2 regions of the Streptomyces sp. NPDC002935 genome follow, and region 1 is predicted to be linked to the other one. Evidence: riboswitches for the same ligand, from Rfam matches in the RefSeq annotation. Region 1 holds a riboswitch; the other holds the start of a gene.
What was found. Region 1 has a riboswitch for cyclic di-AMP ahead of ABZX90_RS38800 (M23 family metallopeptidase). Riboswitches for the same ligand answer to the same signal wherever they lie in the genome.
Positions count from the first base shown of each region.

Region 2: it holds a riboswitch for cyclic di-AMP, as region 1 does, so the genes downstream of both, ABZX90_RS17740 (NlpC/P60 family protein) here and ABZX90_RS38800 (M23 family metallopeptidase) in region 1, are expected to answer to the same signal.

Region 1 covers NZ_JBEXNW010000045.1:41,870-46,271, forward strand. The annotation lists gene ABZX90_RS38785 (dihydrofolate reductase family protein) at 1-372, shown strand, start outside; tRNA gene ABZX90_RS38790 (tRNA-Met) at 456-529, shown strand; gene ABZX90_RS38795 (PP2C family protein-serine/threonine phosphatase) at 652-1,842, shown strand; cyclic di-AMP (ydaO/yuaA leader) riboswitch at 2,147-2,305, shown strand; gene ABZX90_RS38800 (M23 family metallopeptidase) at 2,317-3,357, shown strand; gene ABZX90_RS38805 (aldo/keto reductase) at 3,586-4,402, shown strand, end outside.
Region 2 covers NZ_JBEXNW010000011.1:236,800-241,201, reverse strand. The annotation lists gene ABZX90_RS17760 (beta-glucanase) at 1-238, shown strand, start outside; gene ABZX90_RS17755 (hypothetical protein) at 444-617, shown strand; gene ABZX90_RS17750 (alpha/beta fold hydrolase) at 906-1,652, shown strand; gene ABZX90_RS17745 (hypothetical protein) at 1,673-1,903, opposite strand; cyclic di-AMP (ydaO/yuaA leader) riboswitch at 2,347-2,519, shown strand; gene ABZX90_RS17740 (NlpC/P60 family protein) at 2,528-3,955, shown strand; gene ABZX90_RS17735 (hypothetical protein) at 4,016-4,333, opposite strand.

The DNA.
Region 1 (4,402 bases):
GTGGGTGCGGTGGTGGTCGCGGCCGACGGGACCGAGCTGGCCCGTGGCCACTCCCGCGAGGGGGACGACCCCGTCGTGCACGCCGAGGAGGCCGCCCTCGCCAAGATCGACCCGGCCGATCCGCGACTGGCCGCCGCCACCGTCTACAGCAGCCTGGAACCGTGCGCCCGCCGTGCCTCCCGGCCCGCGCCGTGCGCCCGGCTCATCCTCGACGCCGGTGTGCGCCGGGTCGTCACCGCCTGGCGCGAGCCCGACACGTTCGTCACGGACGCCGACGGGAACGGCCTGCTCGCCGCGGCGGGCGCCGAGGTCGTCGTCCTCCCCGAGTACGCCGAGCGTGCCAAGGCCCCCAACCTGCATCTGCCGGGCTGACCACCCCGTTCGACTCCGCTGAAGGGGCGCGTTTAAACGGGTGTGCTTCGGGTCCCGCTAATGGCGTACACTGGTCTTAACGACGCGGGGTGGAGCAGCTCGGTAGCTCGCTGGGCTCATAACCCAGAGGTCGCAGGTTCAAATCCTGTCCCCGCTACTGAAGGCCGAAGGCCGGAACTCGGATTCACGAGTTCCGGCCTTCGGTGTTGTGTCCTCGTGACATCCCCCGGTCGGGCCACAGGGGTCGCCCGCCGCCCCCGCTCCAGGTCTTCTGGACAGGTGGGGCAGCCAGGAGGTGAGCAGCGAACCGGAGAACTCGATGACCGGGCCGACAGGCCGTCGCCCGGTGTCCCCGGGCTCGGGGGCGCTCCGCTTCCCGGTCCGGCGGGAGCGGCTCCCCGCAGGATCTCCTTCGCGCGCACCTTCGTGCGGACCCTGCCCGTGCTGCTCGTCATCGCCGGGATCCTCTACGACTACTTCACGCCGTCGGCCTTCACCGCGGCCCCCCTCTTCACGGCGGCGCCCCTGGTCGCCGCACCCCTCTATTCGCTGCGCGGCACCGTTCTCACCGGCGCTCTCGCCGTCGGCGCGGTGTTCCTGGTCCACTTTCTGCTCGACATCGTCCTGAACGTCGACGCGGTCACCGAATCGGTCACCGTGGCGACGGCCGCCGTCCTCGCGGTCCTCATCAACATCCTCGTCCGGCGGGGCAACGAACGGCTCGCCTCGGTCCGGGAGATCGCCGAGTTCGCGCAGCGTGCGGTGCTGCCCGAGCCCGACGCGCGAATCGACGGCCTCGATGTCGCGGCGCGGTACGAGGCGGCACAGGCGGACGCGTTCATCGGCGGGGACCTGTACGCGGTGCAGGACTCCCCGTACGGCGTGCGGCTGGTCGTCGGCGATGTACGCGGGAAGGGGATGACCGCCGTGGCCGCCGTCGCCGTGGTGATCGGCGCGTTCCGGGAGGCGGCCGAGCAGGAGGCAACCCTGGAGGCGGTCGCGGGGCGCCTGGAGCGGGCGCTGACCCGCCCGGGAACCCGGCACGAGAGCCCCGACGCGTTCGAGGAGTTCACCACCGCCGTCCTCGCCGAGATCCCGCACGACGAGGACTTCGTGCGCATCGTCAACCGCGGCCATCCGCCGCCCCTGCTCCTGCATCCCGACGGCACACTCGTCATGCTCGCCGCCGAGCCCTATGCGCTGCCCCTCGGGATGAGCGAACTGGGAGCCTGGCCCGACCGGGCGGCGGTGGCCCGCTTTCCGCCCGGGGCGACGCTGCTTCTGTACACCGACGGTCTGTCCGAGGCCCGCGACCCCCGCGGGGAGTTCTACGATCCGGCCGCGCGGCTGGCCGGACGGGTCTTTCCCGGCCCCGACGCGCTGCTGACCGCCCTCGCCGACGAGGTCCGCCGGCACACGGGCGGCGCCCTGACGGACGACATGGCGCTGCTCGCCGTCCGGCGCGTTTGAGGTGGGCTCGGCGAGCGGGTCCGCGGGCTGCTCGGGCGGCCGGCGCCCGCAACGCGTACGGCCTTCTCGACCGTTGTCACGAGGAGTGATCGGACGGTGTCCCTCCGCATAACAACTGACACACCGTCAAATGAATCCGTGTCGATGTCACGTGGTCAACTCGCCCGTTTTTCATCCTCCATGACCCCAAAGTCCTGGCCAAAAGGTGTTAATGATCAGTCGGAACATCTTGGAATCCGGTGCCTGGGTCTATTAACGTTCGATAACGCAGCGCGGTCGTCCCAGCCGTCACAAGAGATGGCTCCGTGCGCACGCGCCGAATCCCGCAAGGGAACCGGGGAACCACCAACTTGGGGTGAATCGAGCCTATTTCAACCGTGGAAGCACGGTTGATATACGCGCGTAGGAGACCTTCCTGCTCCGAACCCGTCAGCTAACCCGGTAGGTGGCAAGGAAGGAAAGGAGTGCGCCCACGTGGCGTCCAACCGGCCCGCTCAGCCAACCTCGTTCCCGCCGAATGACACACAGACCTTCGGCTACGCCTACGGCAAGGACGAGGGACCCTGGGAGGAGTGGAACCCCACCGAGGATTCCGTTCTTCCCGTCCGCGGCCGGCACCGCGTAGGCAAGCAGCGCGGTGGAGGACTCGCCCGCAGCTCCACGGTTCTCGGCGTCGGCGTCATAGCCGCCGTCGGCGCGGGTGGCATGGCCACCGCCGCGCCGGGCAAGGCCCCCGTCTCGATCTCGCTGCCCGACCTGTCGTCGGTCACCGAGTCCGCCAAGGCCCTGATCTCCGACGGCGGATCCAGCACCCCCCAGGGTTCCGCGACTCCGCTCACTAGCGCCGGTCTGACCAGCGCCGACACGGCCCAGGGCACCACGGACGCCGGTGAGGCGCTGCGCGCCCGCATCATGCAGCAGGCCGAGTCGCAGCAGAACCAGGTCGACACCGCCGCCCAGCAGGCCGCCCAGGCCGCCGCCGCGAAGAAGGCCGTCGCGCTCGCCGCCAAGCAGCAGGACGACGCGGAGGCCAAGGCCGCCGCCGCGAAGCAGAAGGCGGAGGACGAGGCCAAGGCGAAGGCCGAGGCCGAGCGCCTCGCCGAACTCGCCAAGAGCTACTCGCTGCCGACCTCCTCGTACACCCTGACCTCGACCTTCGGCGAGGCCGGCTCCATGTGGTCCTCCGGCTACCACACCGGACTCGACTTCGCGGCGCCCACCGGCACGCTCATCAAGGCGATCCACAGCGGCACCATCACGGAGGCCGGCTGGGCCGGCTCGTACGGCTACCGCACGATCCTCACCCTCGACGACGGTACGGAGCTGTGGTTCTGCCACCAGTCGTCGATCAGCGTCACCGTGGGCCAGAAGGTCGCAACCGGTGATGTCATCGGACGGGTGGGCGCGACCGGCAATGTCACCGGGCCGCACCTGCACCTCGAAGTGCACCCCGGCGGCGCCGCCACCGGCATCGACCCGATGGCATGGCTCCAGAGCAAGGGCCTCAACCCCTGACCCGCTCGGGCTCCTGACCCGTACGACCTCTGATCCCGCACGACTCCTGGCCGGACGCACGTTCCCGACGCACGTCTCCCCTGGTCTCCGGCGGTCCTGACGACACCCCCCCGACGTCAGGGCTGCCGGTCATGCGCGTGCGGACGAGTGCGCGTATCGGACCCTCGGTACCGACCCTCCGGGGTGAGTGTGGAATACACCCATCCGGTACGGGCGTTGATGTTGTTCATGACTTCTCTTCGCAAGCTCGGCTCGTCCGACCTCGAGGTCTTCCCGCTCTCCCTCGGCGGCAACGTCTTCGGCTGGACGGCGGACGAGGCCCAGTCCTTCGCCGTGCTCGACGCCTACGCGGCCGCCGGCGGCAACTTCCTCGACACGGCCGACTCCTACTCGGCGTGGGTCGAGGGCAACGAGGGCGGCGAGTCCGAGACCATCATCGGCAAGTGGCTGAAGACCCGCGGCAACCGCGCGGACATCGTCGTCGCCACCAAGGTCAGCCAGCACCCCGAGTACCCGGGGCTCTCCGGTGCCAACATCAAGGCCGCGGCCGACGCGTCGCTGCGCCGCCTGGGCACCGACCACATCGACCTCTATTACACGCACTTCGACAAGCCGGAGGTGCCGGTCGACGAGATCATCGGCGCCCTCGACGAGCTGGTGAGGGCCGGCAAGGTGCGGCACATCGCCGCCTCCAACATCTCGCCCGAGCGGCTCCAGGAGTCCCTGGAGTTCTCCGACCGCGAGGGCCTCGCGCGGTACGTCGCGCTCCAGCCGCAGTACAACCTGGTCTCGCGCGGCACCTACGAAGGCGGCCTGAGGGACGTCGCCTCCCGGGCCGGACTGGCCGCCGTCCCCTACTTCGCGCTCGCCTCCGGCTTCCTCACCGGCAAGTACCGCCCGGGCACGACGGTCGACTCGCCCCGGGCGGCGGGTGCGGCCAAGCACCTCGCGTCGGAACGCGGGCCGCGAGTCCTGGCCGCCCTCGACGAGGTCGCCGAAGCCCACGGTGTCGCGGTCCCGACGGTCGCCCTCGCCTGGCTGGCCG
Region 2 (4,402 bases), on a different contig from region 1:
CGCCCACCATGTCGTGTGGTGGGTGAACGGAACCCGCGCCTTCGCCGACCGGCGTGGAGTGGGCAGGGCCTGGCAGGCGTATCTCATCGTCAACCTGTCCGTGTGCGCCGGGCGTTACCACCCGCCGCCGCCCCCCGAGGTCTCGGCGATGGAGTTCGAGGTGGCCCATCTGCTCGTCCGCAGGCCCCAGTTCGACGGGCCGTTCCCTGTGGTGGATGACGTCGGTCTTCCTGCCTGACGTCGGCCCGAGTTCGGCAACCGGCATCCGGCTTGCGGCCGCGCGTCCGGCCCTCCGGCTGGAGCGGGCGACTGTGCACACGTCGCGCACGGCAAGCGGGAATCGGGCCGTGGCAGGTGCATCCGTCGCTGCCTTCGGCGCGGAAGCACGGCATCACAAGCGACGATGCGCCCGTGCACGTCGCGCCGACGGGGTACCGAGGGCCATGACGAAACCGCAGCCGGAGTGGGACGCCCGCGAGGCCGCGTACGTCAGTCACGTCGGCAACTGCCGCACATGCCAACGGGAGTCGGGCCGTTGCGCGCGGGCCGAACGCCTGTGGCGCCTCTACCAGGAGTGGCGCAACGGCCACCCCGCTTGGCCCGAGGACGCCGAGTGAGTGGTGCGGGGTTCGTCCGCCGTACCACTCGGATCTCTGCCGTCCGGCGCCGGGCGCGTCCCGGGCGTCGTCGCGGCCGCCGTGCGGCGACTCCGCGCCGCCCGCCTCCGGCCGGTCCGGACAGGGCCCGATGCGCACAGCCGCCGCTCTCTTGCCGGCGGCTTCGGGACGTGGGAGGCGTTACCAAGCCGTCGCCTCTTCGGCTACGGATATCCAGTGGCCGGTGGGACGATTTCTCCTCGGTCCAGTGCGAGGCGTGGAGAAGCGCCGTGAGGGTGGAGAGGTGCCATGCGAGGCTCTGCGCGGATGTCCGCCGATGGTCTGTCCCGGCCCGAGGTGACCGGCGCGCCCGTGGCGCTGGTTCCGCGTCGCGTCACGGGTCCGGCTTCGGGTCCCACGCGTGCTGCCGTACTGATCCTGCACGGTGGCAGGGAGGACAGCAGGGCCCCGTCCCGCCCGTGGCATGTCGCACGCGTGCGCATGCGGCCCTTCGTGCGCGCCGTGACGCGGGCCCTGCCGGACGAGGACGTGTTCGTCGGACAGGTGCGCTACCGCCACAGAGGGTGGAACGGCGTGGACGCCGACCCTGTCGCCGATGTCCGGCAGGCGCTCGCCGACCTCGCCGACCTGGTGGGGGAGGTGCCGGTGGTGCTCGTGGGCCACTCGATGGGCGGCCGCGCCGCCCTGTGCGCCGCGGCCGCGCCGCAGGTCCGGGCCGTGGTGGCCCTCGCGCCCTGGTGCCCGGAGGGTGAGCCGGTGGCCCACCTCCGGGACAAGCGCGTGATCGTGCTGCACGGCGACCGGGACCGGGTCACCGATCCCGAGGCGTCGTTCGCCCTCGTCCGGCGGGCCGGAGAGGCGGGTTCCTCCGCGAGCGCCGTACGCGTCGAGGGCGGTGACCACGCGATGCTCCGGCGCGCGCGGACCTGGCATCGGGCCACGGGTAGCACGGTCGCCGACCTGGTGACCCGGGTCGACGGTGGGCTCGGACCGCTCTCCGCCGAGGGGCCGGGCAGCGAACCCGGCGTTCTCTAGCGGTGATCCGAACGACACTCCTAGAGGCCGGTCGAGTCCAGCCGGTCGTCGGGGTCCGGGCTGGGGGAGAAGGGGCGCCGGGGGCCGGCCGCGAGTCGTGCGGCGGAGGCGGGAAGCGGGGCGCCGGTCGACGGATCCCAGTTGAGGATCCACTCGAAGTCGCGTTGCAGCCGACGGGCCTCGCTCCGGACGAGCGTCGGTATGTCGCCGCGTTCGGAGATCAGTTGGGCATAGATCGGCGCATCGTGCACGTGGGGATCCTCGACTCGCTCTCGTGGTCTGACGTGCCTCGAAGGTAAGGCCGGGACGTGGTCGCAGAGGTCATCCGGCCAGCTCGGCCAGAACCGGTCACCGTATGACCATCGGGCGCCGTCGATGTCGAACGAGATGTCAGGGAACGCCAGTTCTGTGCGCACTTCCGACAGGCCCGAGGCAGTGGGTCACGGGAGCGGCAGGCCGGGGCAGTCTGGACCAGGCGAGCGGGAACGGGAGGCGAGTCCCGATCGCCTCAACGAGGGCGCTCCGGCGCCGTTCTGAGCACGGCGTGTGTCCTCGTCGTCGCCCTGTGCGGCGATGCGATGAAGGTCACGAAAATGTATCGGACATCTGGGACGTGGATCTTCACATGGGGTGCACAACATGGCTAAGTTGGCGACCAGGCCGCCCGACTCCCTCCGGCGAAGCTCGCCGGGCGGTGCGGCCTCCGCCGAGTCCGGCCTGTCCCCGTGGCAGCTGGAGCCGGGGACCCACCGAACTTGGGGTGAATCGGCCCAACCGCCTTACGGGGCAAGGGCCGTAGGGCATACCTTCCGGAATCGTCCGCCCGAACCCGACAGCTAACCCGGTAGGCGGATGACGGAAGGAGTACCTCTTTCATGGCGCCGGAACGCACCCCGCCCAGCGGCGAAGAAGTCCGCCGACGGCTCTCGTCGCTCTACGACCAGGCGGAGAACGCCACCGGCAACTTCAACGCGACCCGCGCCCTGGCGAACGTCTCCCGCAAGCCCGCCCGGCAGACCGTCGGTGAAGGGCGCGGGGAAGCCGATCCCGCCCAGGCGGACCTGATGCGGCAGTGGTTCGACGGGGCGCGCTCCCGGCTCGGGCCCTCGGTCCCGGCCGTACTGCCGGCCGACAGACAGCCGGCCGCCCGCCCGACGGAGGGTGCGAGACCCCCGAAGGAGCGTCCGGCGGAGCTCCCGGCGGCGCGTCAGCTGGAGCAATCCTCCCGCCCTGTGGCCGAGTTGACCGCGGCACCGGTACGAGAGCTGACGGCGGGGCCCGTTCCGGAGCTGACCGCGCGCCCCGTCCTGGAGCTGACCGCGGGTCCGGTGGCGGAGCTGACGGCCGGGCCTGCCCCGGTGGCACCGGGACCCGGGACGCCTGTCCGCGCGGCGCTCCCGGAGGGGTCCGCTCCGGCCGCCGCGTCGCAGAGGTCCCCGCTGCAACTCAAGAAGGACAGCGCCCGGCGCAAGCTGGCCGCCGCACAGGAGCTGCTGTCGCGGCACAACGCGCGGCAGAGCATGCCGGTCGTCCAGATGCCGGTCGTCCAGGCCCCGGCGATCGAGTACCGGCCGGTGGAGGAGCCCCGGCTCACCTCGTTCGAGTCGGTGCCCCTGCCTCCTTGGTATGAGTCGGCGCCCTTGCCTGCCTCGTTCGAACCGGTCTCCCTGCCCCCGGTGTTCGAGTCGGCGCCCTTGCCCACCTCGTTCGAACCGGCGCCCCTGCCTCCCGCGTTCGAGGCGGCGCCCCTTGCCGCGTCCTTCGAACCGGTACCGCTGCCCGTGGACACGGCGTGGCGGCAGCCGTGGCCGGCGGGAAGCGACCAGTCGTGGCCGGCGGGAAGCGACCAGTCGTGGTCCGCGGCCCCCGGGCCGGTCGACCCCAACCCGGGGTTCAGCATCGACAGCCTGGTCGGCGCGGGTGCCCCACCGGTCGTCGGATACGACACCAGGGCCGCGGAGGCGGTCGCCTTCGCCCGCGCCCAGGTCGGCAGGCCGTGCGTGTGGGGCGCGTCCGGACCCGGCTCGTACGACCCCTCGGGCCTGACCCAGGCGGCCTGGAAGAGTGCCGGGGTCCTGCTCCCCCGCGCCACGTACGACCAGGCGCAGGTCGGCCCGGCGATCGCCCTCACCGGCATCCAACCGGGTGACCTCGTCTTCTTCCACAGCAATGTGAGCCATGTCGGGCTCTACATCGGTGACGGCATGATGGTCCATGCCCCGAGTCCCGGAGCCCGTATCGCCGAGGAGTCGATCCACACCGTCGGGCAGGCGGCGATCCACAGCGTCGTACGCCCGACCTGACACCCGGCCCGGGCGTCCGGGGGAGCGCGGCCGTCCGGGGAACGTCGTGGCGGCGCTCCGTCAGAATTCCCGGTCGATCCCCGTGACGGCGGCCGGTCCCAGGGGTGCGTCGTCCTCGGAGAAGCCGCTGTCGCGGAGCGCGCCGGAGACGAGCCGGACGGCCTCCGCCTCGGCGCTTCTCCGGTCCGCCGCCTCGACTTCGAGCCGGACCGAGAACGTGTTGTTCTCGTCGACGGTCAGCAGGCTCAGCTCCTCGCTCTCGCCCAGGTCCGTGTTCTGCGGGTCCTGAGGGCGAAGCCTGCGCTCCACGTCGGCACGGGAGGCGTCCGAGAGGCCGTGGAGGAACGTCCCGGGAACGGTGATGACGTAGGTGGTCACAGGAACTCCTTGCGTGGGTGCCCCGCGGGCCTGAAGTGCGGTCGGCTGTGTGATCGCCCGTGTACCCCG